DNA from 3 places in the Streptomyces sp. NPDC002669 genome. Region 3 is predicted to be linked to each of the others. Evidence: riboswitches for the same ligand, from Rfam matches in the RefSeq annotation. Region 3 holds a riboswitch; each other region holds the start of a gene.

Region 1 (9,668 bases), on a different contig from region 3:
GCTGGGGGTCTGCCCGACCCCCTGGGCCGAACCCCTCGGCCGCGCGGTGGTCGACGCCCTGGACATCGCCCGGGACGCGGGCAGTTACCCGTGGAGCTTCAGCGGTGTGATGGGACTCGCCGAACGCTGTCTGAACCCGGCCGAGGCCGACCGCCTGGAGGTCCTCACCACCACCCCGGACGAACCGGAGGACGCCTCGCCGGGAGCGAACGGCTACTGGTCGGAGGCGTTCCAGCGGCTGGTCTCCACGCTGCGGCTGCGCGCGGCGATGGAACGGGAACTGATACCGGCACCGGCACCCTCGTCTGCGCCGGCATCGATACCGGACTGACGGGGCCCGGGAGCGGCACGGGGAACTCCTGGGACGGAGCCGGGCGGGCGGGCCGGGAGAAGTGGCCCGCCGCCACGTGGCCGCCGGAAGGGACCGGGAGGGAGAGGAAAAGGCGGGGCGGTCAGGCCTCGGCGGGGTGGCGCACGTTCGCGTTGACCCATTCGACGATCGAGACCGTCGTGGCACCCGGGGTGAAGATCTCCGCGACGCCCTGTTCCTTCAGCGGGGGGATGTCCGCCTCCGGGATGATGCCGCCGCCGAAGACCTTGATGTCCTCCGCCTCGCGCTCCTTCAGCAGCTCGATCACCTTGGCGAAGAGCGTGTTGTGCGCACCGGAGAGGATCGAGAGGCCGATCGCGTCGGCGTCCTCCTGGATCGCGGTGTCCACGATCTGCTCGGGCGTCTGGTGGAGCCCGGTGTAGATGACCTCCATCCCTGCGTCGCGCAGGGCCCGCGCGATCACCTTGGCGCCGCGATCATGGCCGTCCAGGCCCGGCTTCGCCACCACCACACGGATCGGACCGGTCACACCCATCACTGCCTCCACATGCGTCTCCCGTGCCTGAAGGGCCGGGGATGTGAACGAACGTTATCTACAGCATCCCGCAAGCCGTCGTTTCGCGGTGGACGGGGAGGGGGAAATCACACCTGGGACATGTTCACCGGGCGCCGGTGCCCCGGGAGACGGCAGGTCTGCCGTGCGGGACCGGCCGCCAGGGGAGCCGCTACGAGGTAGCCGTACCACCGCGCCGCCAGCCGCGCGGCACGGTGGTACGGCCGCCCCCGCCCGTCCGGCCCGTCGGCCGTCCCTCGGCCACCGCCGGTGAGCGGGGTACGCGCGCCGGGGCCGATCCCCGGCCGGCCGGTCCGGCCGCCCGCGGCCTCGCCCCGGAACCCCATGAGGGCATCCGGGCCGCGGCGGCCGCCCCCGGATGCCGGAGCAAGGAGGTCGGCCATGAAGGTCCCGCCTTTCCTTCCCGCACTGCTGAGCCTGCCGTACCCGGTCCGCACCCGGCCGTCGCCCGCCCTGCTGAAGGCCGAAGCGCTGGAACTGGTGGTCCTCGCCGGACACGTACTGCTCTACCCCACCGGCATCACCGGAGAGCGCCACGCCGCATCGGACCCCACAGTCCTCACAGATCCCCCAGACCTCACAGGTCCCACGAACCCCACGGATCACTCAGCCCCCTCAGCCCCCACAGACCGCGCAGACTCCACAGACCGCGCAGACCGCACGGGCTCCGCAGGCCGGGCGGGCTCCGCCGGGCCACGTACCCTCCCGGGCTCCCCCGCCGTTCCCCCGCCCGCCGTCCCCGTGGAGCCCACCACCCCGGCCGGGGACTCCGCCCTCCCCGTCGAGGGCGACGAGCGGCCGCCCGTCGTGCTGCTGCACGGCTTCGTCGACAACCGCTCGGTCTTCGTCCTGCTGCGCCGCTCCCTCTCCCGGCACGGCTGGCACCATCTGGAGTCGCTCAACTACTCGCCGCTGACCTGCGACATCCGTACGGCGGCCGAGCTGCTCGGGCGGCACGTCGAGGAGATCTGCGCCCGCACCGGGCACCACGAGGTCGACATCGTCGGGCACAGCCTCGGCGGCCTGATCGCCCGCTACTACGTGCAGCGACTGGGCGGTGACCAGCGGGTCCGCACCCTGGTCACCCTGGGCACCCCGCACCAGGGCACCGCCGTCGCCCCGTTGGCGAGCGCCCACCCCATCGTGCGGCAGATGCGCACGGATTCCGCCCCGATCGAGGAGCTGCGCAGGCCCGCGCCCGGCTGCCGCACCCGGTTCGTGAGCTTCTGGAGCGAGCTGGACCGGGTGGTCGTCCCGACCGAGGCGGCCCGCATCGACCATCCGGACCTCGACGCACTGAACGTACGGGTCACCGGAATCGGCCATCTCGCGCTGCCGGTGCACCCGTCGGTCGTCGCCGCGGTCCGGCAGGCGCTGGAATCCGGTGAGCCGACGGGCGGAACCGAAGATCCCGCAGGGCCCGAAGGCCCTGCGGAGGCCGGGGGAACCGGCGGAACCGTCTCGGCGGCCTGATCCGGCCCGAGCCCCCGGAAGCCCCGGACACCCCTGGCGCTCCGGCCCCCGAACGCCCCGGACACCCCGCTCCGTGCGCCCATACCGCGTCCGCGGACACCCCGCAAATAGAACAAGTTTCGAACATAGAGCCAAGGCTGTGTGTTCGGCCCGCCGAAAGGCGGCCGATTGCCCGTTTCCTGAGCCGTCAGGGCCTGCCGAAGATTGTCGGCGTCGCATACCGCCGGGTACAGTCGCGGCCACTGCTCCCCCCTGGGATCCCCCCACCGGAACCCGGGCCCACAGGTTCTGCTGCCGAGGCGAGAGAGAAGTTGGTGAACGACCAGCACCCCCACGCCGGGTATGCCGGGTACGACAGCGATGCCACCGGCAGCTTCCACACCGACCCCCTCTTCGGTTCGCTCCCCGACGGCCACGACGGCGCCTACGGCAACGGTTACGGCGCCGGACAGATGGGGCACAGCGGCCAGTACGACTCCACCCGGTGGGACACGGGCGCGCACCCGACCACCTCGTACGACGGGTACGACACGTACGCGGCACAGCCCCAGCAGCAGTACGAGGCGGCGCCGACGTACTCGACCACAGCCACCTGGACGCCCGCCGCCGACTACGGCACGACCGCGACCGTGCTCACCGACACCTCCGGTTTCATGGGCGTCCCGGCCCAGGGCGGCTCCCCGGACGCCACGGGCCAGTGGGACACCGGCGGCTGGCAGCCGGGCAACCAGTGGGCGGCGACCGACACGGCCGCGTACGACTCCGGCGTGTACGACGCCACGGCCTGGAACACCGGCGCCACGCCCGAGCACGAACAGCAGACGACACAGTCCGCGCAGACCGTGCAGACCGTGCAGGCCGAACAGGTGTTGCACGAGGCTCCGGCGACGCACGACGCGTACGGGGTCCAGGAGACCCACGCGGCGCACGAGCCGTACGAGTTCTACACCGGTGAGGGCTCCTACGACCCGTACGACCCCTACCGCACCGACGGGCCCGGGCACGACGCCGGGCACACGGCCGGTACAAACCACGGCGCCGACGGCGACGCCGACCGGGGCCCCTCGATCCACGACGCCCTGACCCGCGACTTCCCGGTCCTGGACGCGGACCTGCCCGCCCCGGCGAACGACTCGCACCGGCCGATCGGCCGCACCTCGGCCCGCGGCAACGGCGGCAGCAGCCGCAGGCGGCGTTCCCCCGCGAAGCGTTCCGCGCTCCTCACCGTCGCCATTCCCTCCGCCTGTGTGATGAGCGTGGCCGGCATCGCGGCCGCCTCCGTCGGCGGACTGGGCGGCGACGACAAGAAGGACGACGGCAAGACCACGATGGCGGCGCCCGACGCCGGAACCGTCAAGCCGGGCGTGGCCAACAACAAGCTGGACACCCAGCTCGCCAACCTCAGCGCCGACGCCGAGAACTTCGCCGACCGCGCCAGCCGCACCCAGGAACGCATCGACCTGCGGGAGCGGCAGGCCGCCGAGAAGAAGAAGCGCGAGGAGGAGGCCGCCCGCAAGGAGGCGCTGCGGCCCAAGTTCGTCATGCCGGTCGCCCAGCACACCCTCAGCGCGTACTTCGGCCAGTCGGGCGTCAACTGGATGTCCCGGCACACCGGCATCGACTTCCCCGTCCTCCAGGGCACGCCGGTGATGGCCGCGACGGACGGCACCGTGCGCACCCAGCTGAACAGCGCCTACGGGAACATGGCCATCGTCACCGCGGCCGACGGCACCGAGACCTGGTACTGCCACCTCAGCAGCACCAAGATCCGCTCGGGCCCGGTCAAGGCCGGCGACGTCATCGCGTACTCCGGCGACTCCGGGAACTCGACCGGCCCGCACCTGCACTTCGAGGTGCGTCCCGGCGGCGGCGCGGCGATCGACCCGCTGCCCTGGCTCCGCAGCCACGGCGTCGACCCGACCTGAGCCGACGGCCCCGGGCCCGCCGCCCGGAACACGGACACGCATGGTTCTGCCCGCCACACCGACGGTGTGGCGGGCAGAACCATGCGTACGGGGCCGGAACTACAGCTTCTCGACCGGGGCGTACCGCAGCAGCAGCTTCTTCGGCCGGTCGTCCCCGAAGTCGACCGTGGCCTTCGCCTGGTCGCCGACGCCCTCGACCGCCGTCACCGTGCCGAGGCCGAACTGGTCGTGCGTGACCCGGTCCCCGACTGCCAGCGTGACCGTCGGCTTGCTGTCCGAGGCCCGCCGGGTGGCGAAGCCCGAGGGGCCGGAGCGCGCGCGGGAGGCGGACAGCGACGAGGTGATCCCCGTCGTCGGCCCGGCCGGGGCCGCCATCGGCCCGGTCCGCTTCCACTCCAGGTGCTGGTCCGGGATCTCCTCCAGGAACCGCGACGGCGGGTTGTACGAGGGCTGCCCCCACGCGCTGCGCATCGCCGCCCGGGTCAGGTAGAGCCGCTCGCGGGCCCGGGTGATGCCGACGTAGGCGAGCCGCCGCTCCTCCTCCAGCTCCTTCGTCTGGCCCAGTGCCCGCATGTGCGGGAACACGCCGTCCTCCAGGCCGGTCAGGAAGACCACCGGGAATTCGAGGCCCTTCGCGGTGTGCAGCGTCATGAGCGTGATGACGCCGGAGCCGTCCTCGTCCTCGTCGGGGATCTGGTCGGAGTCGGCGACGAGGGCCACCTTCTCCAGGAACTCGGCGAGCGTGCCCGTACCGGTGGTGGCCGCGGGGGTGCCCTCCTCCGTGCCGTCCCCGGCCGCCGCCGCGCGCTCCTGCTCGAATTCGAGGGCCACCGAGGCGAGTTCCTGGAGGTTCTCGATCCGGGTCTCGTCCTGCGGGTCGGTGGACGCCTGGAGTTCGGCCAGGTAGCCCGTGCGTTCCAGGACGGCCTCCAGGACCACCGCGGGGCCCGCGCCGGACTCGACGATCGTGCGCAGCTCCTCCATCAGCGTGTTGAACCGCTTGACGGCGTTGGCCGACCGGGCCGCCATGCCGTACGCCTCGTCGACCCGGCGCAGCGCCTGCGGGAAGGTGATCCGCTCCCGCAGGGACAGGGCGTCGATCATCGCCTCGGCCCGGTCGCCGATGCCGCGCTTGGGCACGTTGAGGATGCGGCGCAGCGGGACGGTGTCCTCCGGATTGGCGAGGACGCGCAGGTAGGCCAGGATGTCCCGGACCTCCTTGCGCTCGTAGAAGCGCACGCCGCCGACGACCTTGTAGGGCAGCCCGACGCGGATGAAGATCTCCTCGAAGACACGGGACTGGGCGTTCGTCCGGTAGAAGATCGCGACGTCACCGGCCTTGGCGTCGCCCGCGTCGGTGAGCCGGTCGATCTCGTCCGCGACGAACTGCGCCTCGTCGTGCTCGGTGTCGGCGACGTAGCCGGTGATCCGGGCGCCCGTGCCGGCGTTCGTCCACAGGTTCTTGGGGCGGCGGCTCTCGTTGCGTTCGATGACCGCGTTGGCGGCGGACAGGATCGTCTGCGTGGAGCGGTAGTTCTGCTCCAGGAGGATCGTGGTCGCGTCCGGGTAGTCCTCCTCGAACTGGAGGATGTTGCGGATGGTCGCGCCGCGGAAGGCGTAGATCGACTGGTCCGCGTCACCCACGACGCACAGCTCGGCCGGGGCGTCGCCCTCGCCCGCCGGCCCGACCAGCTCCCGCACGAGGGTGTACTGGGCGTGGTTGGTGTCCTGGTACTCGTCGACCAGGACGTGCCGGAAGCGGCGGCGGTAGTGCTCGGCGACGTCGGGGAACGCCTGGAGCAGGTGGACCGTCGTCATGATGATGTCGTCGAAGTCCAGCGCGTTGGCCTCGCGCAGCCGGGACTGGTACATCGTGTACGCCTGGGCGAGCGTCTTCTCGAAGCCGTCGGCGGCCTGGCCGGCGAAGGTCTCCTCGTCGATCAGCTCGTTCTTCAGGTTGGAGACCTTGGCCGTGAACGACTTCGGCGGGAAGCGCTTCGGGTCCAGGTCGAGGTCGCGGCAGACCAGGGCCATCAGTCGCTTGGAGTCGGCCGCGTCGTAGATCGAGAACGACGAGGTGAAGCCGAGCTTCTTCGACTCGCGGCGCAGGATGCGCACGCACGCGCTGTGGAAGGTCATGACCCACATGGCGTTGGCGCGCGGTCCGACGAGCTGCTCGACGCGCTCCTTCATCTCGCCGGCGGCCTTGTTGGTGAAGGTGATCGCCAGGATCTGGCCGGGGTGCACCCCGCGCTCGGCCAGGAGGTGGGCGATCCGGTGGGTCAGCACCCGGGTCTTCCCGGAACCGGCCCCGGCGACGATGAGCAGCGGGGCGCCCGCGTGCACGACGGCGGCGCGCTGTTCGGTGTTCAGCCCGTCGAGGAGCGCCGCCGGGTCGATGACCGGGCGGGGGGCGCCGTCGCGGTAGTACGCGTCCCTGGGCGGCGGCCCGTCGAACACGTCCCCGAAGAGCCCCTCCGGCACCTCTTCGGGTGCGGTGTCCTCGGGGGGCGGCGGGGGCTCTTCCTCCGAGTGCTGGAGGCCGGCCAGGAAACTGTCGTCAAAGAGGCTGCTCATCGCTTGTCGAGTCTAAGCCGCCGCGCGGACACCCGACGGGCCCTTGCCGAACCGCTCCCGGCGGACACGCACGGGGAGCGGGCGCGCACACCACGTGAGGGGTTCCGGTCCCCCGGCCGCCCCCGCCACCCAGGTCACGAAAATGTATCGGGCATATCGAACATCGACCTTCCCAGCGGCACACCGGTTGGCTAGCGTGCTCGACCGGGCAGCCCGTACCCCCTTTGCGGCGAACCACGCCGAGCGGGAGCCCGCGCCGAATCCGGGCTGCCCTCGCGGGCGTTCGGAGCCGGGGACCCAACAGGCAAGACCGGGGTGAATCGGTCCTCATCCCCCACTGAACGGACCGTAGGGCAGCCTTCCGTTCCGCCCGAACCCGACAGCTAACCCGGCAGGCGGTCCACGGAAGGAGATGCCCGACTTGGCATCGCACCGCAAACCGCGCCCCCGGACGTTCAGCAACGCACCGGCCGTCGGACTCACCACGGCGGCGCTGGCGTCCGTGACCCTGCTCTCCACGCAGAGCGCCACGGCCGCGCCCGACCCGAAGCCCGGCATCGAGGACGTCCAGAAGAAGGTCGACGACCTCTACCGGCAGGCGGGCACCGCGACCCAGAAGTACAACCTGGCCAAGGAGGCCTCCACCGCCCAGCGCGCCAAGGTCCGGGGCCTGCTGGACGACGTGGCCGAGCGCGCCGACAAGCTCAACGAGGCGCGCCGGACGCTCGGCGCCTACGCCGCCGCGCAGTACCGCAACGGCTCCATCGCGCCGACCGCCACCTTCTTCCTGGCCGACGACCCGCAGGCGTACTTCGACCAGAGCCGGCTGCTGGACCGGATGACCGGTCGGCAGCAGAAGGCGGTCACCGACTTCCAGACCCAGCAGGCCAGGGTGGCGAAGAAGCGCTCCGAGGCGGTACGGAGCCTGGAGACCCTGACGACGACCCAGGCCACGCTGCGCACCAGCAAGCAGAACGTCCAGAAGAAGCTGGGCGAGGCGCGCACGCTGTTGTCGAAGCTGACCGCCGAGGAGAAGGCGCGGCTCGCGGCGCTGGAGCGGAAGAAGGAGGCGGAGGCCAGGCGCAAGGCCGAGGAACTGGCGAAGCAGCAGGCCGCCGCCAAGGCGGAGGCGGACCGCAGGGCCGAGGAGGCCGCGAAGGAGGCGGGCTCCGGCAGCGGTACGGGCACCGGTACCGGCTCGGACAGCGACGCCACCAGGACGGACAAGGTGCTCGCCTTCGCCCGGGCCCAGATCGGCAAGCCGTACGTCTGGGGCGCGACCGGCCCGGACTCGTACGACTGCTCCGGGCTCACCCAGGCCGCGTGGAAGGCGGCGGGCGTCGACCTGCCGCGCACCACCTGGGACCAGGTGAAGGTCGGCACCCGGGTCGCCACGGCGGACCTGCGGCCGGGCGACCTCGTCTTCTTCTACGACGACATCAGCCACGTCGGCATCTACAAGGGCGACGGGATGATGATCCACGCGCCGAAGCCCGGGGCGAACGTGCGCGAGGAGTCGATCTACTACATGCCGATCTACGGCAGCGTGCGCCCGGCGTGACGACCGCGTCGGCCGGGCTCGCCGCTCCGGGCCCGGCCGGCACCCCGGCCCGGCCGCTGCCCCGCCTCGCGCGGCGGGTCGGCGGCCGGGCCGGGGCCGGCAGCGGGCGAACAGGCGATCGGGCAGACCTCGGGCCGGCACGGGGCCCGGGAGGCGGGCTCAGGTCCAGAGCGTGGCGATGAAGATGTTGGCGAGCGTCAGGCCGCCGACCGCCGCGAAGACGCCCTTGTCGACCGTCTCCTCGTCCCGCTTGACGTAGACGAGCGCGAGGATGACGACCAGGATCAGCGTCTTGATCCCGATCTTGATGTTGTTCACGTGGCCGCCGTCGGCCTCGTTCAGCCCGACCAGCGCGACACCGGTGACCAGCATGGTCAGCGCACCGTGCAGCATCGCCGGTACGAACCGGGCCGTGCCCGCACCCATCGCCTTCATCTGGGTCAGGAAACCACCCAGCAGCGAGGCGATGCCGATGACGTGCAGGGCGACGAAGACATGAATGAGTACGTCCATGAGGCCGCAGCCTAACCCCGCCCATATCACCGCCCCGCAGGCAGGTGCGACTTCCCGGCCGCTTCACTCGTGTCTGTACCCAATGCCTCGCTCTGGTGCAATTTCCTCGATCACTCAACGACAACGCCACGCCAAATTCGGGCAATAAGCGTCATTACGACTCCTGCCCGTGCCCCGGGTCTAGCGTCCCTGACCAGGTGACCGGCTCCATCGCCGCTCCGTCCCCGGACGGCGCACCGGTCGCCCCGCCGGGCGGTCCGGCGGCGGGCCGCTCCCCCGTGGCGCCCGTCGCCGGTTCGCCGGTGGGCCCGTCGGTAGTCCCCGACGGGCAGTCATCAGGAAGGACGCACGCCCTCGTGGCAGCGCATCGAAAACCCAAGCAGCGCCCGTTCTCCGGCTCTGCTGCCCGCACCGCGGCCGGTCTCGCCCTCACCGGGGCCGCCACCGCCGTCGTGCTGCCGGGGTCGGCGCACGCCGACCCCGACCTCACCCCCGCCCAGGTCAAGGCCGAGGTGGACCGGCTGTACCACGACGCGGAGGTCGCCACCGAGAAGTACAACGGCGCGAAGGAGAAGGCGACCGCCGCGACCGAGGCCCTGAACGCCCTGCGCGACGAGGCCGCCCGCCGGACCGAGCGCCTCAACACCGCGCGCGACGAACTGGGCGCGTACGCCGCCGCGCAGTACCGCGCCGGCGGCATCAGCCCGTCCGTGC
Region 2 (9,668 bases), on a different contig from region 3:
TCCGATTCGAGGATGGCCGTCAGCTCGGCGATCTCGGCGTTGAGCCGGTCCCGCTCGCTCTCCAGCTCGATCCGGTCGAACCGGGTCAGCCGGCGCAGCGGGGTGTCCAGGATGTACTGCGTCTGGACCTCGCTCAGCGAGAACCGCTCGATGAGCCGCTCCTTCGCCTGCGCCGAGTTGTCGCTGGACCGGATGAGCCGGATGACCTCGTCGATGTCGACCAGCGCGACGAGCAGGCCCTCGACCAGGTGCAGCCGGTCGCGGCGCTTGCCCCGGCGGAACTCGCTGCGCCGGCGCACCACGTCGAAGCGGTGGTCGAGGTAGACCTCCAGCAGCTCCTTGAGGCCCAGCGTGAGCGGCTGCCCGTCGACCAGCGCCACGTTGTTGATGCCGAAGGAGTCCTCCATCGGCGTCAGCTTGTAGAGCTGCTCCAGCACGGCCTCCGGCACGAAGCCGTTCTTCACCTCGATGACCAGGCGCAGGCCGTGCTCGCGGTCGGTCAGGTCCTTCACGTCCGCGATGCCCTGGAGCTTCTTCGCCGAGACCAGGTCCTTGATCTTGGCGATCACCTTCTCCGGGCCGACGGTGAAGGGGAGTTCCGTGACGACCAGCCCCTTGCGACGGGCCGTCACGTTCTCCACGGAGGCGGTCGCGCGGATCTTGAACGTGCCGCGTCCCCGGGCGTACGCGTCCTTGATGCCGCCCAGGCCCACGATCCGGCCGCCCGTGGGCAGGTCGGGACCGGGCACGAACCGCATCAGGGTCTCCAGGTCCGCGCCCGGGTGCTTGATCAGGTGCCGGGCGGCGGCGACGACCTCGCCCAGGTTGTGCGGCGGCATGTTGGTCGCCATGCCGACCGCGATCCCGGACGAGCCGTTGACCAGCAGGTTCGGGTACGCGGCGGGGAGAACGGTCGGCTCCGTCTCCTGACCGTCGTAGTTCGACTGGAACGCGACGGTGTCCTCGTCGATCGACTCCGTCATCAGCGACGTCGCGTCGGCCATCCGGCACTCGGTGTACCGCATGGCGGCCGGCGGGTCGTCGTTCCCGAGCGAGCCGAAGTTTCCGTGGCCGTCGACCAGGGGGAGCCGCATGGAGAACGGCTGCGCCAGACGGACCAGCGCGTCGTAGATCGACGCGTCGCCGTGCGGGTGCAGCTTGCCCATGACCTCGCCGACCACGCGGGCGCACTTCACGAAGCCGCGGTCGGGGCGCAGGCCCATCTCGTTCATCTGGTAGACGATGCGGCGGTGCACCGGCTTCATGCCGTCCCGGGCGTCGGGCAGGGCCCGGGAGTAGATCACCGAGTACGCGTACTCGAGGAAGGAGCCCTGCATTTCGTCGACGACGTCGATGTCGAGGATCTTCTCCTCGAAGTCGTCCGGCGGCGGGGTCTTCGTGCTGCGGCGGGCCATCGCTGCTGCGACTCCTTCACGGATTCTGTTCGGGCAACCTCAGGTTCTGACGCGGACCATTGTGGACCGCCGCACTGACATCCCCGACCTCGACCCGGCCCAAAGGGCGTTCGGGGCGCCCGCCGACGGGGTTTCCCGCCCCCTCGCGCGGGGGTGCGCCCCCCTTTCACGCGAACTTCCGCGGTACGGGAACTTCGCCAGGCGCGTGTGCGCTTGCTTACAGTGGCAGGTCTCGCAGGAAATCCAGTATCGCGATCGAAGGGACGTACATGCCCATGGGTCACACGGCCACAGCTCAGGCCGGCTCCGGCGGCTTGACAGCGACCGAGCACCGCCTGGCCAACGGCCTGCGCGTGGTGCTCTCCGAGGACCATCTGACCCCGGTCGCCGCAGTCTGCCTCTGGTACGACGTCGGCTCGCGCCACGAGGTCAAGGGACGCACCGGCCTGGCTCACCTCTTCGAGCACCTGATGTTCCAGGGCTCCGGCCAGGTCAAGGGGAACGGCCATTTCGAGCTGGTGCAGGGGGCCGGGGGCTCGCTCAACGGGACCACCAGCTTCGAGCGCACCAACTACTTCGAGACCATGCCCGCCCACCAGCTGGAGCTCGCCCTCTGGCTCGAAGCCGACCGCATGGGCTCGCTGCTCGCCGCGCTCGACGAGGAGTCCATGGAGAACCAGCGGGACGTCGTCAAGAACGAGCGCCGCCAGCGCTACGACAACGTCCCCTACGGCACGGCGTTCGAGCGGCTGACCGCCCTGGCCTACCCCGAGGGCCACCCGTACCACCACACGCCGATCGGCTCGATGGCCGACCTGGACGCCGCGACCCTGGAGGACGCGCGCACCTTCTTCCGTACGTACTACGCGCCCAACAACGCGGTGCTCTCGGTCGTCGGCGACATCGACCCCGAGCAGACCCTCGCCTGGATCGAGAAGTACTTCGGCTCCATCCCGTCCCACGACGGCAAGCAGCCGCCGCGCGACGGCACGCTCCCCGAGATCATCGGTGAGCAGCTGCGCGAGGAGGTGCGCGAGGAGGTTCCGGCGCGCGCCCTGATGGCCGCCTACCGGCTGCCGCACGACGGCACCCGGGAGTGCGACGCGGCGGACCTCGCGCTGACCGTGCTCGGCGGCGGCGAGTCGTCGCGGCTGTACAACCGTCTCGTCCGCCGCGACCGCACGGCCGTGGCGGCCGGGTTCGGACTGCTGCGACTGGCCGGAGCGCCCTCGCTCGGCTGGCTGGACGTCAAGATGTCCGGCGGGGTCGAGGTGCCGGAGGTCGAGACCGCGGTCGACGAGGAACTCGCCCGGTTCGCCGCCGAGGGCCCCACGCCCGAGGAAATGGAGCGGGCGCAGGCCCAGTTGGAGCGCGAGTGGCTGGACCGGCTCGGCACGGTCGCGGGCCGCGCGGACGAACTGTGCCGCTTCGCCGTGCTGTTCGGCGACCCGCAGCTCGCCCTGACCGCCGTGCAGCGGGTGCTCGACGTGACTGCGGAGGAGGTCCGGGCCGCGGCCGGGGCCCAGCTGCGCCCGGACAACCGGGCGGTGCTGGTCTACGAGCCGGTCGAGTCGGCCGAGGCCGCCGACGAGACCGACGCCGACGACACCGACGCGCACGAAGGAGCGGGCAAGTGACCGACGCCGCGACTGGAGTTTCGATGCAGTACCACCCGCAGCCGGCCCCCGGCGTCGCACGGCCCTGGGCCTTTCCCGCCCCGGAGCGGGGGTCCCTGCCCAACGGCCTGACGGTGCTGCGCTGCCACCGCCCCGGCCAGCAGGTCGTCGCGGTGGAGATCTTCCTCGACGCCCCGCTGGACGCCGAGCCCGAGGGCTTCGACGGCGTGGCCACGATCATGTCGAGGGCGCTCTCCGAGGGCACGGACAAGCACACGGCGGAGGAGTTCGCCGCCGAGCTGGAGCGCTGCGGCGCCACTCTCGACACCCACGCCGACCACCCCGGCGTCCGGGTCTCCCTGGAGGTCCCGGCCTCCCGGCTCGCCAAGGCCCTGGCCCTGGTCGCCGAGGCGCTCCGGGCGCCCGCCTTCCCGGACGGCGAGATCGAGCGGCTGGTGCGCAACCGGCTCGACGAGATCCCGCACGAGCAGGCCAACCCGGCCAGGCGCGCCGCCAAGCAGCTCTCCAAGGAACTGTTCCCGGCCGCGGCGCGGATGTCGCGCCCGCGTCAGGGCACCGAGGAGACCGTGGAGCGGATCGACTCGGCGGCGGTGCGCGCGTTCTTCGACGCCCACGTCAGGCCGTCCGCCGCGACCGCCGTGGTCGTCGGCGACCTCACCGGCATCGACCTGGACGCCCTGCTCGCCGACACGCTCGGCGACTGGTCGGGCGAGCCCGCCGTGCCCCGGACCGCCCCGCCGATCACCGCCGACGACACCGGCCGGGTCGTGATCGTCGACCGTCCGGGCGCGGTGCAGACGCAGTTGCTGATCGGCCGGATCGGCGCCGACCGGCACGACAGCGTGTGGCCGGCCCAGATGCTCGGCACGTACTGCCTGGGCGGCACGCTCACCTCCCGGCTGGACCGGGTGCTGCGCGAGGAGAAGGGCTACACCTACGGCGTGCGGGCCTTCGCCCAGGTGCTGCGGTCGTCCGCCCCGGACTCCGAGTCGGGCGCGACCGGTGCCTCGATGATCGCCATCAGCGGATCCGTGGACACGGAGTCCACCGAGCCGGCGCTCAAGGACCTGTGGACGGTCCTGCGGACCCTGGCGGCGGAGGGACTGACGGACGAGGAGCGCGAGACGGCCGTGCAGAACCTCGTGGGCGTGGCGCCCCTGAAGTTCGAGACCGCGGCCTCCGTCGCGAGCACCCTCGCCGACCAGGTCGAGCAGCACCTCCCCGACGACTACCAGGCACAGCTGTACGCCAGGCTCGCGGAGACCGGCACGGTCGAGGCGACCGCGGCGGTCGTCAACGCGTTCCCGGAGGACCGGCTGGTCACGATCCTCGTCGGTGACGCGGCCCGGATCGCGGAGCCGGTCCGCGCCCTGGGCATCGGAGAGGTCTCGGTGGTCTCCGGCTGACGAGCGGCCCTGCCGGAAGACAGAAGGCCGGATAGTCGCATATCGGGACGAAGGGAGGGTTGCGGCGAAGAGGGTTTCGCCGCAACCCTCCCTTTTGTCCGCTCTTGGGGAGAGGTTGCCTGGTTGCCCTGTGGGATGCGCTACAAAACGGCCTGTCCGTTTGGTGAACGTAAGCGGTCCCGCTTAGCGTCGGCTCGGCTGTCCGCCACTTGTATGCCGCAACCGCGACGTACCGGGCAGTCATCGCCGAGTCCCCGTACGGCGCGAGCCAGGGGAGCCGGGGACCCATGAAGTCCCTGGGGTGAATCGGAGGCCCGAGCCGCGACGGCCGGGGCGTCCGTAGGAGACCTTCCTGCTCCGAACCCGTCAGCTAACCCGGTAGGCGAGAAGGAAGGAAAGGACCAGCCACTTCATGGCGTTCACCCGTGCCACCGGGAAGCATCGTGCCCCGAGCCGCCTGACGCGCGGGAGCGCGAAGGCCGTCGGCGTCGCGACCCTGGCCACCACCGGAGTCATCGGCGGCCTGGCCTCCCCTGCCCTCGCCGCGGGCTCCGACGCCCCCTCCGCGAGCGGGGCCGGCCTGAACCAGGTCATCGCCATCGACGCGACCCTCGCCGACCAGATCGAGGCCCAGGCCGACGCCCAGCAGCACCAGGCCGATGCCGTGGCGAAGGCGAAGGCGGAGGCCGAGAAGAAGGCCGAAGCCAGGAAGAAGGCCGTGGCGAAGGCCAGGGCCGAGGCGAAGCGCGCGGCCGAGGAGCGTGCCGAGGAGGCGCGTGCCGCCCGGTCCGCCGAGCGTGCCCGGCTGGGCGCCTTCCAGCTGCCGCTCGCCGGTTCGTACATCAGCACCGGCTACAAGGCCGGCGGCTCGCTCTGGTCCTCCGGCAGCCACTCGGGCGTCGACTTCCACGCCGCCTCCGGCAGCTCCGTCGTCGCCGTCGGCGCCGGTACGGTCGTCGAGGCCGGCTGGGGCGGCGCGTACGGCAACAACGTCGTGCTCCGGATGACGGACGGGACGTACACGCAGTACGGGCACCTCTCCTCGATCGGCGTCTCCGTCGGCCAGCGCGTCGGCGCGGGCCAGCAGATCGGCCTCTCCGGCTCGACCGGCAACTCCACCGGGCCCCACCTCCACTTCGAGGCCCGCACGACCCCGGAGTACGGCTCCGACGTGAACCCCGTCGCGTACCTGCGCGCCCACGGCGTCAACGTCTGACCCGAGCACCCCGCGGCACCCTCCACGCCCTTCCGATGGCCCCGGCAGCCCGCCGGGGCCATCGGCGTATCCGTCAAGGGGCCCGGTGCGGGTGCCCGCCCGCCGAACCGCCCCGCGGCCAAAAGATATTCATGAATTTCCGTCCGGCATCGGAAACACGGTCGCATTGCAATAGAGTCACGGGGCAGGTATCGGCCGGCCGCGGTGTGCGGGGGATCGAGGCGGAGGTTCGGACATGCGCATTCCGGCGCATTCGGTATGCACGGCAATTCGTGACGACATCGTCTCGGGTTTCTTCGAGCGGGGCAGCCGACTCACCGAGGAGTTGCTGGCGCGCCGGTACGGGGTTTCCCGGGTCCCGGTGCGGGAGGCGTTGCGGACCCTGGAGTCGGAGGGGTTCGTGGTCACCCGCCGTCACGCGGGCGCCTGTGTCGCCGAGCCCACCGAGCTGGAGGCCGCCGATCTCCTGGAGGTCCGGATGCTGCTGGAGCCGCTGGGCGCCGCGCGCGCCGCCCGGCGCCGCACCGAGGCACACCTCAAGGTGCTGCGCGGCCTGGTCAGGCTCGGCCGGGACCGGGCCGGGCGGGGCGAGACGGAGGACCTGCGCCCGCTGGACGGCTGGTTCCACGAGACGCTGGTGCAGGCATCGGGCAGCCCCGGTCTGACCGCCCTGCTCACCCAGCTCCGACACAAGACCGCCTGGATGTACACGGTCGAGCCGCCCGCCCGGCCGATGGACTCCTGGGCCGAGCGCGGGGCCATCGTGGACGCGGTGGCGCGCCGTGACGCGGACCGGGCCAGGGCGCTGGCCGCCCAGCACGTCGAACGGGCCGCGGCCGCGCACCGGCTGCGCCGGACGGACCGGCCGGGGGGCCGCACGGCCCGGCGGCCCGCCGTACCGCGCACCGACCGGGTGAGGACCTCGCAACATCCCGTAAACACCACGGGCGCGCGGCATTAACAATCGGGCCGTATAAAAAGGGGTGAAGTGTGATTCCGGAGGGAAGCGGGCCCGGTCCGCGATAATTCCACCCGTCCGAATTCCCCTGCCCCGATTCCATGGGCCGTCATTCCGGGAGCCGGGCCCACTCGGGTCCCTCCACATGATTTCGGCCGGAGGAAACAAAAGAGCCGCGGCTCCGGTTCAGGGTGCCGCGGCTCTCTCGCAGAAAATGTTTCAGACGGTCTCCGGGAGCTCCTCGAGCCCCTCGGCGACCAGCTTCGCCAGACGGTCCAGGGCGACCTCGGCGTTGTCGGCCTCGGACGCGAGCACGATCTCCTCGCCCCCCTGTGCGCCGAGACCGAGCACCGCGAGCATGGAGGCGGCGTTCACCGGGTTGCCGTCGGCCCTGGCGATCGTCACGGGAACGCCGGAAGCCGTGGCGGCACGGACGAAGATGGAAGCGGGGCGGGCGTGCAGGCCCTCGGCCCAACCGACGTTGACGCGGCGCTCAGCCATGGTTCTGCCCTTCATGAATCAACAGTTGTCTAGACCATTCTCTCACGCGGTGCGCGGTGCTCCGAACGGCCCGGAACATGCCCGCGACGCCCGCGGCAGCGCCGAACGGCCCTCTCAGCCTGCCCCGGCCCCGGGCCCCACGCGACCGCTGGCGGCGCCGTAGTCTTTGCCCATGCAGCCCGCGCCGGAGCAGAGCCCGCATCACGCCTATCCCGACCACTGGGAAGCCGACGTGGTGCTCCGCGACGGGGGAACCGCACGGATCAGGCCCATCACCACGGACGACGCCGAACGGCTGGTCAGCTTCTACGAGCACGTCTCCGACGAGTCGAAGTACTACCGGTTCTTCGCCCCGTACCCCCGCCTGTCCGACCGGGACGTGCACCGCTTCACCCATCACGACTACGTCGACCGGGTGGGACTCGCCGTCACGGTCGGCGGCGAGTTCATCGCGACCGTCCGCTACGACCGGATCGACGGGCGGGGCAGGCCCGCCTCCGCCCCCGCCGACGAGGCCGAGGTCGCCTTCCTCGTCCAGGACGCGCACCAGGGCAGGGGAGTGGCCTCGGCCCTCCTCGAACACATCGCGGCCGTCGCCCGCGAGCGCGGCATCCGGCGCTTCGCCGCCGAGGTGCTGCCCGCCAACACCAAGATGATCAAGGTGTTCCGGGACGCCGGCTACACCCAGCAGCGCAGCTTCGAGGACGGCTCCGTCCACCTCACCCTGGACCTCGAACCGACCGCCGAGTCCCTCGCCGTCCAGCGCGGCCGCGAGCACCGCGCCGAGGCGCGGTCCGTGCAGCGCCTGCTGGCCCCGGGATCCGTCGCCGTCATCGGCGTCGGCCGGACCCCCGGCGGGGTCGGCCGCACGGTGCTGCGCAACCTCCTCGGGGCCGGCTTCACCGGCCGCACGTACGCCGTGAACCACGCCTTCGCCGAGGACCGGGACACGGTCGACGGCGTCCCGGCCCACCGTTCGATCGGCGAGATCGGGGAACCGGTCGACCTCGCGGTCGTGGCCGTGCCCGCCGACCGGGTCCCCGAAGCCGTCGAGGACTGCGGTGAGCACGGCGTGCAGGGCCTGGTCGTCCTCTCCGCCGGATACGCCGAATGGGGCGCCGAGGGCAGGGAACGGCAGCGGGAGCTGGTCCGCCAGGCCCGCTCGTACGGCATGCGGATCATCGGCCCGAACGCCTTCGGCCTCATCAACAACGCCGAAACCGTCCGGCTGAACGCCTCCTTGGCCCCCGAACCACCCGCCCCCGGACGCATCGGGCTCTTCACCCAGTCCGGAGCGATCGGCATCGCCCTGCTCTCCGGGCTGTACCGGCGCGGCGCGGGCCTGTCCACCTTCATCTCCGCGGGCAACCGCGCCGACATCTCGGGCAACGACTTCCTGCAGTACTGGTACGAGGACCCGAACACCGACGTCGCCCTGCTGTACCTCGAATCGATCGGCAACCCCCGCAAGTTCACCCGCCTCGCGCGGCGCACCGCGGCCGTGAAGCCGGTGGTCGTGGTCAAGGGCGCCAGGCACAGCGGCTCCACCCCGCCGGGACACGCGGTGCCGGTCAGCCGGATCCCGGACGCCACGGTCTCGGCGCTCATGCGGCAGGCGGGCGTGATCCGGGTCGACACCGTGACGGAGATGGTCGACGCCGGGCTCCTCCTCGCCGACCAGCCGCTCCCGGCCGGTCCCCGGGTCGCGATCCTCGGCAACTCGGAGTCGCTCGGCCTCCTCACGTACGACGCCTGCCTCGCGGAGGGGCTGCGCCCGCGCCCGCCCCTCGACCTGACCACCGCGGCCACCCCGCAGGACTTCAGGGACGCCCTGGGCCGGGCGCTGGCCGACGAGGGCTGCGACTCGGTGATCGTGACGGCGATCCCGTGGGTGGGCGAGGACGGCGAGGCGGAGGCGGGCGACGGGGAGGTGCTCGCCGCCGCGCTGCACACGGCCGCCGCCGCGGGCCCGGCCAAGCCCGTGGCCGTCGTGCACGTGGAGATCGGCGGACTGGCGGAGGCCCTCGCCGCGGCCACCAGCACCGTCACCCAGCCGGGCACCGCGACCGGATCCCCCTCGGCCACGGCGCCCACCACGGCGCCGGCCCCGGACCCCGCCGCCCCCGCGGGCCCGGACCGCGGGCACGACTCCGCCCCCGGCACCGGGCCCGGCCGGATCCCCGCCTACCCCGCCGCCGAACGGGCCGTGCGGGCCCTGGCCGAAGCGGTGCGGTACGCGCAGTGGCGGCGACAGGCCGCTCTGCCCGGCAAGGTGCCCGAGTTCCTCGACGACACCATCGACGGGCCGGGCGCGGCCGGCCTCATCGACACCTTCCTCGGCCCCGACCCCGACCCCCGGGGCAGATCGCTCACCCACGCCGAGGCGCGCGAGCTCCTGGGCCGCTACGGCATCACCGTGCGGCCGACGCTCCCCGCGCCCGACCCGGACGCCGCCGTCGCCGCGGCGGCCCGGCTCGGCTACCCCGTGGCGCTCAAGACGACCGCGCCCCATCTGCGCCACCGGGCCGACCTCGG
Region 3 (9,668 bases):
ACGGCCAGCTGCACGGCGGCCGTGAAGACCGGTCCGCGGAGCAGGATGAGCCGGTGCTGCACGAGGTAGGCGGGCGCGTAGACGGCCGCGCCCAGCACGACGATGCCGCCGGTCGCGGCGGGTGTCGGGGGGCGGGCGATCAGCGCGGGCAGGGCCATCGGGAGCAGCAGACAGGTGGCGGCCGCGAGCAGCACGGGCAGCACGGCGAGCGGCGGCAGCCCCGACAGCCGTTCCTTGTACAGGAAGCCGTACACGGCGAAGGCCGCGGTCGCCGCCGCCACGAGCAGCAGCCCCGCCCCGTCCACGTCGCCCGCGTCCGCGCCGAGCGCCGCGTACCCGGCCGCCGCCGCGCAGGCCAGCACCGCCCCCGCCGCCTTGCGCGGCCCGGACCGTTCGGCGAAGAACAGTGCGCCGACCGCCACCGAGGCGCACGGCATCAGCGCGACGACGAGGTTGGTGAGCGAGGTACCGATGCGCGGGATGGCGAGGAGGGTCCCTGCCGCGTACCCGGCGAATCCGAGCAGGCCCAGCAGCCAGACGGTGCCCGGCCGGGCGGCGGCCCTGCGCAGGTCGGCCCGGCCGTCCGCGGTGGCGGCGGCGACGGCGGTGAGGACCGCGCAGCACACGGCGGTCCGGCCCACGGCGACGATCAGCGGATCGGTCCCGGTGACCAGGGCGCCGGAGAGCAGCCAGGTGCCGGAGAGCAGCAGGACGAGGACGGCCGGCATCGCGTGACCCTTCCGTGGGTGGCGGGGAACGCGGCGTGGTGGGGGCCGAACTCACCGGCCCCGCACGGCCGTTCCTCCGCGCCGTCCGTCGCTTTCCTGTAGGCGCCAACTATAACGACGGGTGTCGGCCTCGTCCGGGTCGCGCGGTCCGCCCGTCCCGGTCACTCCGGCCAGGCGGAATGCAGGATGGTGTCCACGAAGTTGCCGCGTTCGAACCCGGGTGTGTACCGCTCCAGGACATCGGCCTTCACATTGCCGAACGTGGTATCCGGCTTGCCTTCGATTCCCTCGGTGAAGGCCCTGAGGATGCGCCGTTTGAAGTCGGGCCGGGGGTGGAGTGCGACGATCGCGGCCCGGTCCGCCTCGTCGAGGTCGTCGTACCCGATGCCCAGCACGTCGTACTCCACACCGGCCGTCACCAGCGCCACCTCGGGTTCCATGAACGACGGAATGCCCGGTGTCGTGTGGAGCGCGATGGCCGTCCAGACGCGCCGGACGCTGTCCTCGGGCACCCCGTGCCCCTGCAGGAACCGTCGCGCCTCGTCGGCGCCGTCCACCTCGAACCGTCGCCCGCTGTCGCGGAACTCCTCGCCGAGGCCGAGGTCGTGGAACATGGCCGCGACGTAGAGCAGCTCCGGGTCGAAGCTCAGCCCGCCCCGGCGGCCCCGCAGTCCGCCGAAGAAGTAGACGCGGCGGGAGTGGTGGTAGATCAGGTCGTCGGTCGTGTCGCGCACCAGCTGGGTCGCGGCCGAGGCCAGTGCGGTGTCGGGAACCGGCACGGCGGTGAAGGCGGAGGGATCGGTGCTGTCGGGCATGAGAACTCCTTGGTCGTACGGCTTCGTCGTACGGCGGTTTCGGCCTCGCGGGCCCGGTTCGCCGGGCGGTCCTCAGTCCCTGGCCGCCGGGGAGAGATGGAGCTGGGCCAGGTCGTGCGGGACCGGTCCGTCGGGGCGGAAGAGCGGTGCGCTCTCGCCGTCGGCGGCCGTGGCCGGGGCGTCGGTGAGGCGCAGGCGGGCACGCAGCCGTCCGTAGAAGTCGTTCGGGCCGAGCCTGACGACTCGCAGGCGGCGCGGTGCCGCGTACACGCCGAGCCAGTCCCCGGCGACCAGTACGCCGCGCAGCTGGCCGTCGATGGTCACCGCGGCCTGTCCCGAGTGGGGCAGGACCCGTACGGCGACCGGTTCGTCGGCCGCGGCGACCACGGTGCGGTCGAAGGTCATGTGTGCCGCCACGGGAGTGAAGAGGACGGCGTCCATGCGCGGCGAGACCACCGGGCCGCCCGCGGCGAAGCTGTACGCGGTCGAGCCGGTGGGGGTGGCCATGATGACCGCGTCGGCGGAGTACGAGGCGAGGAGCCGGCCGCCGATGTAGACGCCGAGGCTCACCTGCCGGTCGCGTGCGAGCTTCTCCACGACGACGTCGTTGAGCGCGGTGACGTCCAGTGCCACGCCCCAGCCCTCCGCCGTGGCCTCCTCGACGGGAGCGATCTGCGGAGGCGGCAGCACGGGGCGCTGTCCGTAGGCCATCAGGGCATCGACGTCCGGGGGCACTTCGAGCACCCGGGAGGCCCGCATGGTCAGGGTCATGCGCTGCTCGATCTCCGCCCGGTCGCGGTGGACGGCGTCGAGCGCCCGGACGACCTCCCCGGCGGGCACCTCGGTGAGGAAGCCGACCCGGCCCAGGTCGATCCCGAGGACGGCACCGCCGTTCTTGGCGGCGATCCTGGCGCCGCGCAGGAACGTCCCGTCGCCGCCGAGCGTCACGACGAGATCGGGGTTGCCCGCGACCTCGGCCTCCTCGCGTCCGCCGCGTCTGCGCGTGTCGTCGCGCCACACGTCGATGTCCGTGCACGGGACGCCCTCGCGGGCGCACCAGTCGCGTACGACTTCCGATGCGACGACGGCTTCGGGACGGCCCTGGTGAACGACGACTCCGACCCGCTCGACACTCATCCCGCCACGCCTCCCGTGTTCCGACGACGTCCTCTCCCCACTGTGCGGGCATCGGGGGGATGCCCGCCCGTCGGCGGGAACTCCTCGCCGACGGCCGGGCACCGCACAGAACGCGTCCGGGGAGGGTCAGACCCGCGCGTCCTCCGGGATGCTGACCGTCCAGTGGGTCTCCTTGCGGGGCCGCAGGTAGAACGCCCAGTAGAGCGTGGCGACCGCGGTGATGCCGCCGGTCCACAGCAGGTACTCGGTCTCCTGCTGGGTCAGGATGTACGCGAGCACGACGATCAGCAGCACGGGGACCGCGGGCCACAGCGGCATGCGCCAGGCCGGTGCCTCGCGGTGCGCGCCCCGGCGGCAGAGCAGGGCCGCGACGGCGACCAGCAGGTACATGGCGGTGACGGAGACGCCGGTGACGCCGTACAGGGTGTCCAGGTTGACGAAGCACAGGGCGGCGCCGGGCACGCCGACGATCAGGGTCGCGACCCAGGGGGAGCCGAACCGGCCGAGCCGGGACAGGGCCCGGTTGACCGGCGCGGGCCATGCCTTGTCGCGGGCGGAGGCGAACAGCACCCGCGAGTTCTGGATGACCATCACGATGCCCGCGTTGATGATGGCGAGGGCGACGCAGAGGCTGACGAAGGTGCCGACGGCGGAGTTGGACCAGGCGGCGACCATGGTGTTGAGGTCGCCGGAGGTCAGCGCCTCCAGGTCCGGTGCGCCCAGGGTGATGGCGATGACGGGGACGAGGATGACGGCCGTGGAGATGGCGAGGGTGGCGAGCACGGTGCGGGCGACGTTGCGCCGCGGGTCCTCCAGCTCCTCGGAGAGGTAGACGGCCGTGGAGAAGCCCTGGGTGATGAAGAGGGCGATCGCGAGTCCGGAGATCACCATCATGGCCGTGACGTTCGACGTGCCGCCGTCCGGCTGGGCGACCGATCCGTGCACCAGCGCGGAGGCGCCGCGCTCGGAGTGCGCGAAGCCGAGCACGGCGACGACGGCCGCCGCGATCACTTCGAGGACGAGGAAGATGCCGGTGATCCACGCGTTGGCACGCAGGTCCAGGAGGCCGGCGAGGGTGGCGAGGAGCATGACCCCGGCGCCCGCGACGGGGGCGGGGATGTGCACGACGGGCGCGAGGTAGTCGGCGGTCCCCATGGCGATGACCGGGGGCACGATCATCACGACCAGCAGCGAGAGCACGAAGACCAGCCACCCCGCCAGCCGTCCCGCCATCGTCGACACCATGGCGTACTCGCCGCCGGCGCTCGGGATGAGGGTGCCGAGCTCCGAGTAGCAGAAGGCGACCGCGATGCAGAGCAGCGAGCCGATGGCGATGGTGAGGGCGGTGTACGTGCCGAGACTGGAGAACAGGTCCGGCACGACCACGAAGAGGGTCGAGGCGGGCGTCACGCAGGAGAGCGTGAGCAGCGTTCCGCCCACGACGCCGATGGAACGCTTGAGCTTCTGTGGGGTGGGGCCGGTCGCTGGGGCGAGCGCCTGGGGAGCGCTGAGCGTGTCGGTCATCGTGCGGTTCCGATCAACAGTGATGGTGTTCGAGCGCGGGAGCGGTATCGCCTCCAGACGAGGACGTGATGAGTGGTTTCGGCGCTCCCAGCGCGACATGCAATCCCGACGAGTTCCGTAGGTCAAGAGCTGTTCACCTTCGGAATTCGTTGCCGTGGAGCATCGATCCGGCGTTTTTGCGCTAACAGCGCTTCTTTTCCCGGGGGTCGGCGGGTACGGGAACCGTAGCCGTGCCGGGAGGATTGTTCCGCCCGTATCCGAATGCCGGAAGGCGTGGGGGCGGCCGGGAACGCGGGGCACGACGGCCGCGGGTCGCGCATCGGCCGTCTTGGTGCCAGCCTGGAGTCATGGCTTGGGCGTCGTGGACGACTCGTAGTGTGTTCTCCGGGCACGGTGGCGTGCTCACGGACGAGGTCGGTGTCCTGTCGGGGGATCTGACCGTTCATACGACCTGGGCGGACGACACGGCCCAGATCACCGTGCAGTACACCGGCGCGATCGACTGGTTCACCATGTCGGGCAGCCCCGTGCCGTGCTGTTCGGAGGAGGACAGCCGGCACCTCCACGAGATGGCGGTGCGGGCGGTCCGGGAGGGCGGCGCGGCGACCGTCCCCGCGTCGCCGGGCAGGGAACCGGGACCGGTCGGATAGCTCTTTCGGGACTGCCCGCGGGCCCACCGTCCCGGACCGCTCCTGGCGGGACACGTCGGCCCGGCCGCCGTACGCCGCGCAGGGCCGGGGTTCCACGGGGCCGGGTTTCGCCGGGAGTTCCCCGGGCCGGGAGTTTTACGGAGCCGAAGGTTCACCGCCCGCTGCGGGCTCCCGCAGGGCGGCGGCGACCAGTCCCGCGATCTCGTCCCCCGGCACGTCGCCGCCGCTCACCAGCCGGTCGAAGACCAGCCCGTCCACGCAGGCCAGCAGGGTGAGGGTGCGCCCCTCGGCGTCCGCCACGCCCCGTGCGTCCAGGAACTCCCGCACGATCTCCCGGGCCGCGTTCCGGCGCGGTACGAGGATCTCGCGCAGTTCCGGATGGCGCACGCTCTCGACCGCGCACGCGTAGCGGGCGAGCGACCGTCGCCGCCCCTCCCCGGTGAGCCGTCCCGCGACGAACGCGGCGAGCCCGTCCGCGAGTTCACCGGGGGTCCGCGGCACCGGGGTCCGCTCCCCCGCCGTTCGCAGCTCCGCCTGGTCCCGTTCGACGAGCCGCCGGACGAGGCCGGTGAGCAGGGCACGGCGGGTGCGGAAGTAGGCCGAGGTGGTGCCCGGGGGAAGGCCCGCCGCCCGGTCCACGGCCCGGTGGGTCAGTCCGCGCATCCCCTCGTCGGCCAGCACCTCGATGGCCGCGTCGGCGAGAACGGTGCGTCGATCGGTACTCATCCCCTCTTTCTACACCTGTAGAGGCGGCGTAGCACTCTCCTTCTACAGGTGTAGAAGACCGAGTGCGTGGCGGTACGGCGCGGAAGAGGGGCGGCATGGGCGGCAGTGCGGTGGTGGTCGGCGGGGGCATCGGCGGGCTGGCCGCCGCGATCGGACTGCGCCGGGCCGGCTGGAGGACGACCGTCGTCGAACGCGGCGCCGGACCGGACGACGCGGGCGCGGGCATCTCCCTGCATGCGAACGGCATCCGCGCACTGGACGCCCTCGGGGTCGGGGCCGCGGTGCGCGCGGCCGCCCGGCCCCAGTACACCGGCGGCACCCGCACCCCGGACGGACGTCTGCTGGCACGCATGGACGGGGCGGCGCTGGAGCGCGAACTGGGCACCCCGATCATGGGCATCCCCCGGGCCGTGCTGCACCGGCTGCTGCGCGCGGCGCTGCCCGCCGGGGTTCTGGTCACCGGGGCCGAGGTGACCTCGGTCGACCGCTCCGACGCCTCCCGGGTCCGGCTCGCCGCGGGCGATGCCGTGCTCGACGCGGATCTGGTCGTGGCCGCCGACGGCGTGAACAGCCGCCTGCGCGCACAGCTCTTCCCCGAGCACCCCGGTCCGGTCCACAGCGGTTCGACGGTGCTGCGCGCCATCACGGAGTCGCCGGTGGAGCTGGACACCGACTTCGAGCTGACCTGGGGCCGGGGGGCCGAGTTCGGCCACATCGTGTTCGCGGACGGCCGGGCCGAGTGGCACGCGGTGTTCAACTCGCCCGCCGGGGTGCGTCATCCGGACCCGCTCGCCGAGGTCCGCCGCCGGTTCGGCGACTGGCACGACCCCGTTCCGGCCCTGCTGGCGGCGACCCGGCCGGGCGCCGTGCTGCACCACGACGTCAACGAGCTGGTCACCCCGCTGCCCTCCTACGCGGTCGGGCGGGTCGCCCTCCTCGGCGACGCCGCCCACGCGATGACCCCGAACCTCGGCCAGGGCGCCTGCCAGGCGCTGGAGGACGCGGTGTCGCTGGCCGCCGCGCTCCGCGCCGGGCCCTGCGTGGAATCGGCGCTCCGCCGTTACGACGCCGAGCGCCGCCCCCGCAGCCAGTCGGTCGCGAGGGCGGCCCGTCGGGCCGGCCGGATGGGGCAGCAGCTGTCGCATCCGGTGGCGGTCGCACTGCGCGACGCGGCGCTGCGGCTGGCCCCGTCGCGGGTCACCGTCCGCGCCGTCCTGCGGCACGCCGACTGGACGCCCCCGCGGCCGGACTGACCGGGCGGTACGTCAGTAGGCCCCGTTGACGTTGTCGATGGAGCCGTACCTGGCGGCGGCGTAGTTGCACGCCGCCGTGATGTTGGCGACCGGGTCGTAGCTGTCCATCGACGTACCGGGCACGTGGTAGGCGCGGAACGTGGGGTCGATGATCTGGAGAAGCCCCTTGGAGGGTGTGCCAGCGGCGGCGTTGGAGTCCCAGTTGTTGATGGCCCGGGGGTTGCCGGAGGACTCGCGCATGATGTTGCGGTGGATGCCCTCGTAGCTGCCGGGGATGCCGTGCCGGGCCATGACGGCCAGCGACTCCTTGATCCAGCCGTCCAGGTCGTTCGTGTACGTCGCGGACTGCGCGACGGCCACGCCGGTGGACTGCGCCGGTGTCGCCGACGCCGTTCCGGCGACGGCGAGCGGGAGCACGAGGGCGGCCACGCCCGTGCCCACGGCGATGAGGCCCCGGACCTGCGGGACGGGCCTGCGACGACGGTACGCGCCCTTTGCGAGCATGGTGAATTCCTCTCCGTCGCCTACGAGGTGAGCTGTCGGGTTCGGGCTGGAGATGCCCGGCCGCACACGTATGCGGCTTCACCCCGAGCCGTTCCGGATACCGGACCGGCGGCTTGCCTGGGTCCCCCGTTCCTGCCGTGCACGAGTGAGTCGGATTGCCGGACGGCGGCAGGATTCGGCGTTCCGTCCGGATTGACGGTGACCGTAGGCGAGAAACACCGAAAGGAACAAGACCTCGAATTCCGCACGCAATTCATTCGCAAGATCGAATGGCAGAGAATTCAGTAACGCACTTCACACCGAACGGCCGAATTCCCTTGCGGGGAAAGGGAACCGGCCCGTGCGGGTCGACATCGCGGGCAGCAGGCGTGATACGCGCCACTTAATCACAAAAGGTGCATTTCCAATGCCATCAAAGCTGGGCAAAAGGTATAGAAACTCCCCTATTGCCCAGCAAGTGAAACGGGGCAGAACGCCCGCGAGTTCACGCGTTCCTCGCCCGGATGAGGAACGCGGGGAGTGCGGCCCCGCTCGGCGGGGCCGCACTCCTTTCGGGATCAGAACCTTTCGAGGATCTTGTTCATCTGCTCGATCTCGGCGGTCTGGGCCGTCACGACGGCCTCGGCGAGCTTCTTCGCCTCGGCGTTGTCGCCCTTCTTCTGCTCGTCCTCGGCCATGGTGACCGCGCCCTGATGGTGGGCGATCATGAGCTGGGCGAACTTCTTGTCGAAGTCCTTGCCCTTGGCCGCCTTCAGGTCGTCCATGTCCTTGTCGGACATCATTCCGGGCATTCCCGCACCGTCCGAGCCGTGATCCATTCCGGGCATGTCACCCATCGGGGCTTCCGGCAGCGGCTTGCCCCACGACTTCAGCCAGCCCTTCATCGTGTTGATCTCGGGGTCCTGGGCCTTCTCGATCGCGGTGGCCAGCTTCTTGATCTCGGTGTCGGCGGCACGGCCGTCGGCCAGCTTCGCCATCTCGATGGCCTGCTGGTGGTGCGGGATCATCTCCTGCGCGAACTTCACGTCCGCGTCGTTGAACGCACCGCCCCCGGCGGCCGGCGCGGAGGCGCTGCCGGATCCGTGGTTCATGCCGGGCATGGACGAGCCGTCGGACTTCGTGTCGTCGGAGGAGCCGCACGCCGTGAGCGCCAGGGCGAGGGCGGCGACGGTACCGGCGGTCGCGAGTACGCGACGGCGACGGACAGCGGGGGACAGGGAAACGCGCATGCTGGGTTCTTTCCAGGTGGACGCGCCACGTCGGTGGCACGCGGAACGAATGGGCCGTCCGACCGGTCCGGCCGCGGTGGGCCCGGACCGGCGGCCCCTCACGTCCGCGCGACACACACCTGGAGCAGCAGGTCCCTGCCGCCGAACGGCGGCCCCCGTCGTTCCGGACCGCGCACGGCCGCGCGGCGCCCGGTGACGCCCCGGGCCGCCAGGCCCACCAGGCCCAGCGCGAGGAGCAGCGGCAGCACCCGGTCGCGGGTCTGGGTGAACACGCACGACTCACCGCTCGCCGAGGACAGGTCCCCGGCCGCCCGGACGGTGCCGCCCCCGTGCCGCGCGGCGGCATGACCGGCCGGCTCCATGGCTGCGGTTGCGTGACCGGCCGTCTCCATGGGCTCGGCGGGCAGCGGGCCGGACGGCTCCCGGGCCGTCGTCATCGCGTCGTGGCAGCCCCCGGCCGCTCCGACCGGGGCGCCGTGCATGAGGAACAGCCCGCACAGGACGGCGCACAGCACGAGCAGCCGGGACGCTCCCGGTGCACGTGTCGGTCCGCGGTCCACGGCTGCCTCGAACTCCTCGGTCGTACGGGTCCTGCGGTACGGGCCCGACGATACCCCCACCGGGTTTGCCCGTCCCACCGCACCCCCTGCCGGACACCTTGCTCGGCTACCGTGCCCCCGGATCGAGCGCCCCGGCCGTCCGCGGACCTCCCGCACGGGGTGACCGGCAGGGAGTGGAACGATGAACGCATCGGCGGGAACAGGCGGGTTGAGGCGCCGTCTGGGCGTGTTCGACGCCGTGGTGATCGGCCTGGGCTCGATGATCGGGGCAGGCGTCTTCGTCGCGCCGGCGCCCGCCGCGGGCGCGGCCGGGTCGGGTCTGCTGATCGGCCTGGGCCTGGCGGCGGTGGTGGCCTACTGCAACGCGACGTCCTCCGCGCGGCTGGCCGCCCGCCACCCGGAGTCCGGCGGCACCTACGTGTACGGGAGGGAGCGCCTCGGCGACTTCTGGGGTCACCTCGCCGGTTGGGGCTTCGTCGTCGGCAAGACGGCTTCCTGCGCGGCGATGTCACTGGTCGTCGGTTCCTACGTGTGGCCCGGCC

Evidence for each region. Region 3 has a riboswitch for cyclic di-AMP ahead of ACFYW1_RS33870 (transglycosylase SLT domain-containing protein). Riboswitches for the same ligand answer to the same signal wherever they lie in the genome.
Region 1: another riboswitch for cyclic di-AMP. It lies ahead of ACFYW1_RS22655 (NlpC/P60 family protein); the one in region 3 lies ahead of ACFYW1_RS33870 (transglycosylase SLT domain-containing protein).
Region 2: another riboswitch for cyclic di-AMP. It lies ahead of ACFYW1_RS26565 (M23 family metallopeptidase); the one in region 3 lies ahead of ACFYW1_RS33870 (transglycosylase SLT domain-containing protein).

Annotation. Positions count from the first base shown of each region.
Region 1 is NZ_JBIAQQ010000015.1:134,841-144,508, forward strand. Features, by position in the region: gene ACFYW1_RS22630 (DUF5691 domain-containing protein) at 1-331, shown strand, start outside; gene ACFYW1_RS22635 (cobalamin B12-binding domain-containing protein) at 453-866, opposite strand; gene ACFYW1_RS22640 (esterase/lipase family protein) at 1,287-2,378, shown strand; gene ACFYW1_RS22645 (M23 family metallopeptidase) at 2,693-4,303, shown strand; gene pcrA (DNA helicase PcrA) at 4,403-6,880, opposite strand; cyclic di-AMP (ydaO/yuaA leader) riboswitch at 7,125-7,294, shown strand; gene ACFYW1_RS22655 (NlpC/P60 family protein) at 7,293-8,441, shown strand; gene ACFYW1_RS22660 (hypothetical protein) at 8,601-8,954, opposite strand; gene ACFYW1_RS22665 (NlpC/P60 family protein) at 9,311-9,668, shown strand, end outside.
Region 2 is NZ_JBIAQQ010000020.1:51,201-60,868, reverse strand. Features, by position in the region: gene ACFYW1_RS26580 (DNA topoisomerase (ATP-hydrolyzing) subunit A) at 1-1,415, opposite strand, end outside; gene ACFYW1_RS26575 (M16 family metallopeptidase) at 1,685-3,052, shown strand; gene ACFYW1_RS26570 (M16 family metallopeptidase) at 3,076-4,458, shown strand; cyclic di-AMP (ydaO/yuaA leader) riboswitch at 4,693-4,857, shown strand; gene ACFYW1_RS26565 (M23 family metallopeptidase) at 4,871-5,674, shown strand; gene ACFYW1_RS26560 (GntR family transcriptional regulator) at 5,910-6,635, shown strand; gene ACFYW1_RS26555 (HPr family phosphocarrier protein) at 6,852-7,133, opposite strand; gene ACFYW1_RS26550 (GNAT family N-acetyltransferase) at 7,306-9,668, shown strand, end outside.
Region 3 is NZ_JBIAQQ010000033.1:39,968-49,635, reverse strand. Features, by position in the region: gene ACFYW1_RS33905 (EamA family transporter) at 1-728, opposite strand, end outside; gene ACFYW1_RS33900 (HD domain-containing protein) at 890-1,543, opposite strand; gene ACFYW1_RS33895 (NAD(+)/NADH kinase) at 1,616-2,680, opposite strand; gene ACFYW1_RS33890 (APC family permease) at 2,807-4,204, opposite strand; gene ACFYW1_RS33885 (hypothetical protein) at 4,552-4,854, shown strand; gene ACFYW1_RS33880 (TetR/AcrR family transcriptional regulator) at 4,990-5,580, opposite strand; gene ACFYW1_RS33875 (FAD-dependent monooxygenase) at 5,676-6,833, shown strand; gene ACFYW1_RS33870 (transglycosylase SLT domain-containing protein) at 6,846-7,337, opposite strand; cyclic di-AMP (ydaO/yuaA leader) riboswitch at 7,342-7,528, opposite strand; gene ACFYW1_RS33865 (DUF305 domain-containing protein) at 7,895-8,566, opposite strand; gene ACFYW1_RS33860 (hypothetical protein) at 8,665-9,186, opposite strand; gene ACFYW1_RS33855 (APC family permease) at 9,308-9,668, shown strand, end outside.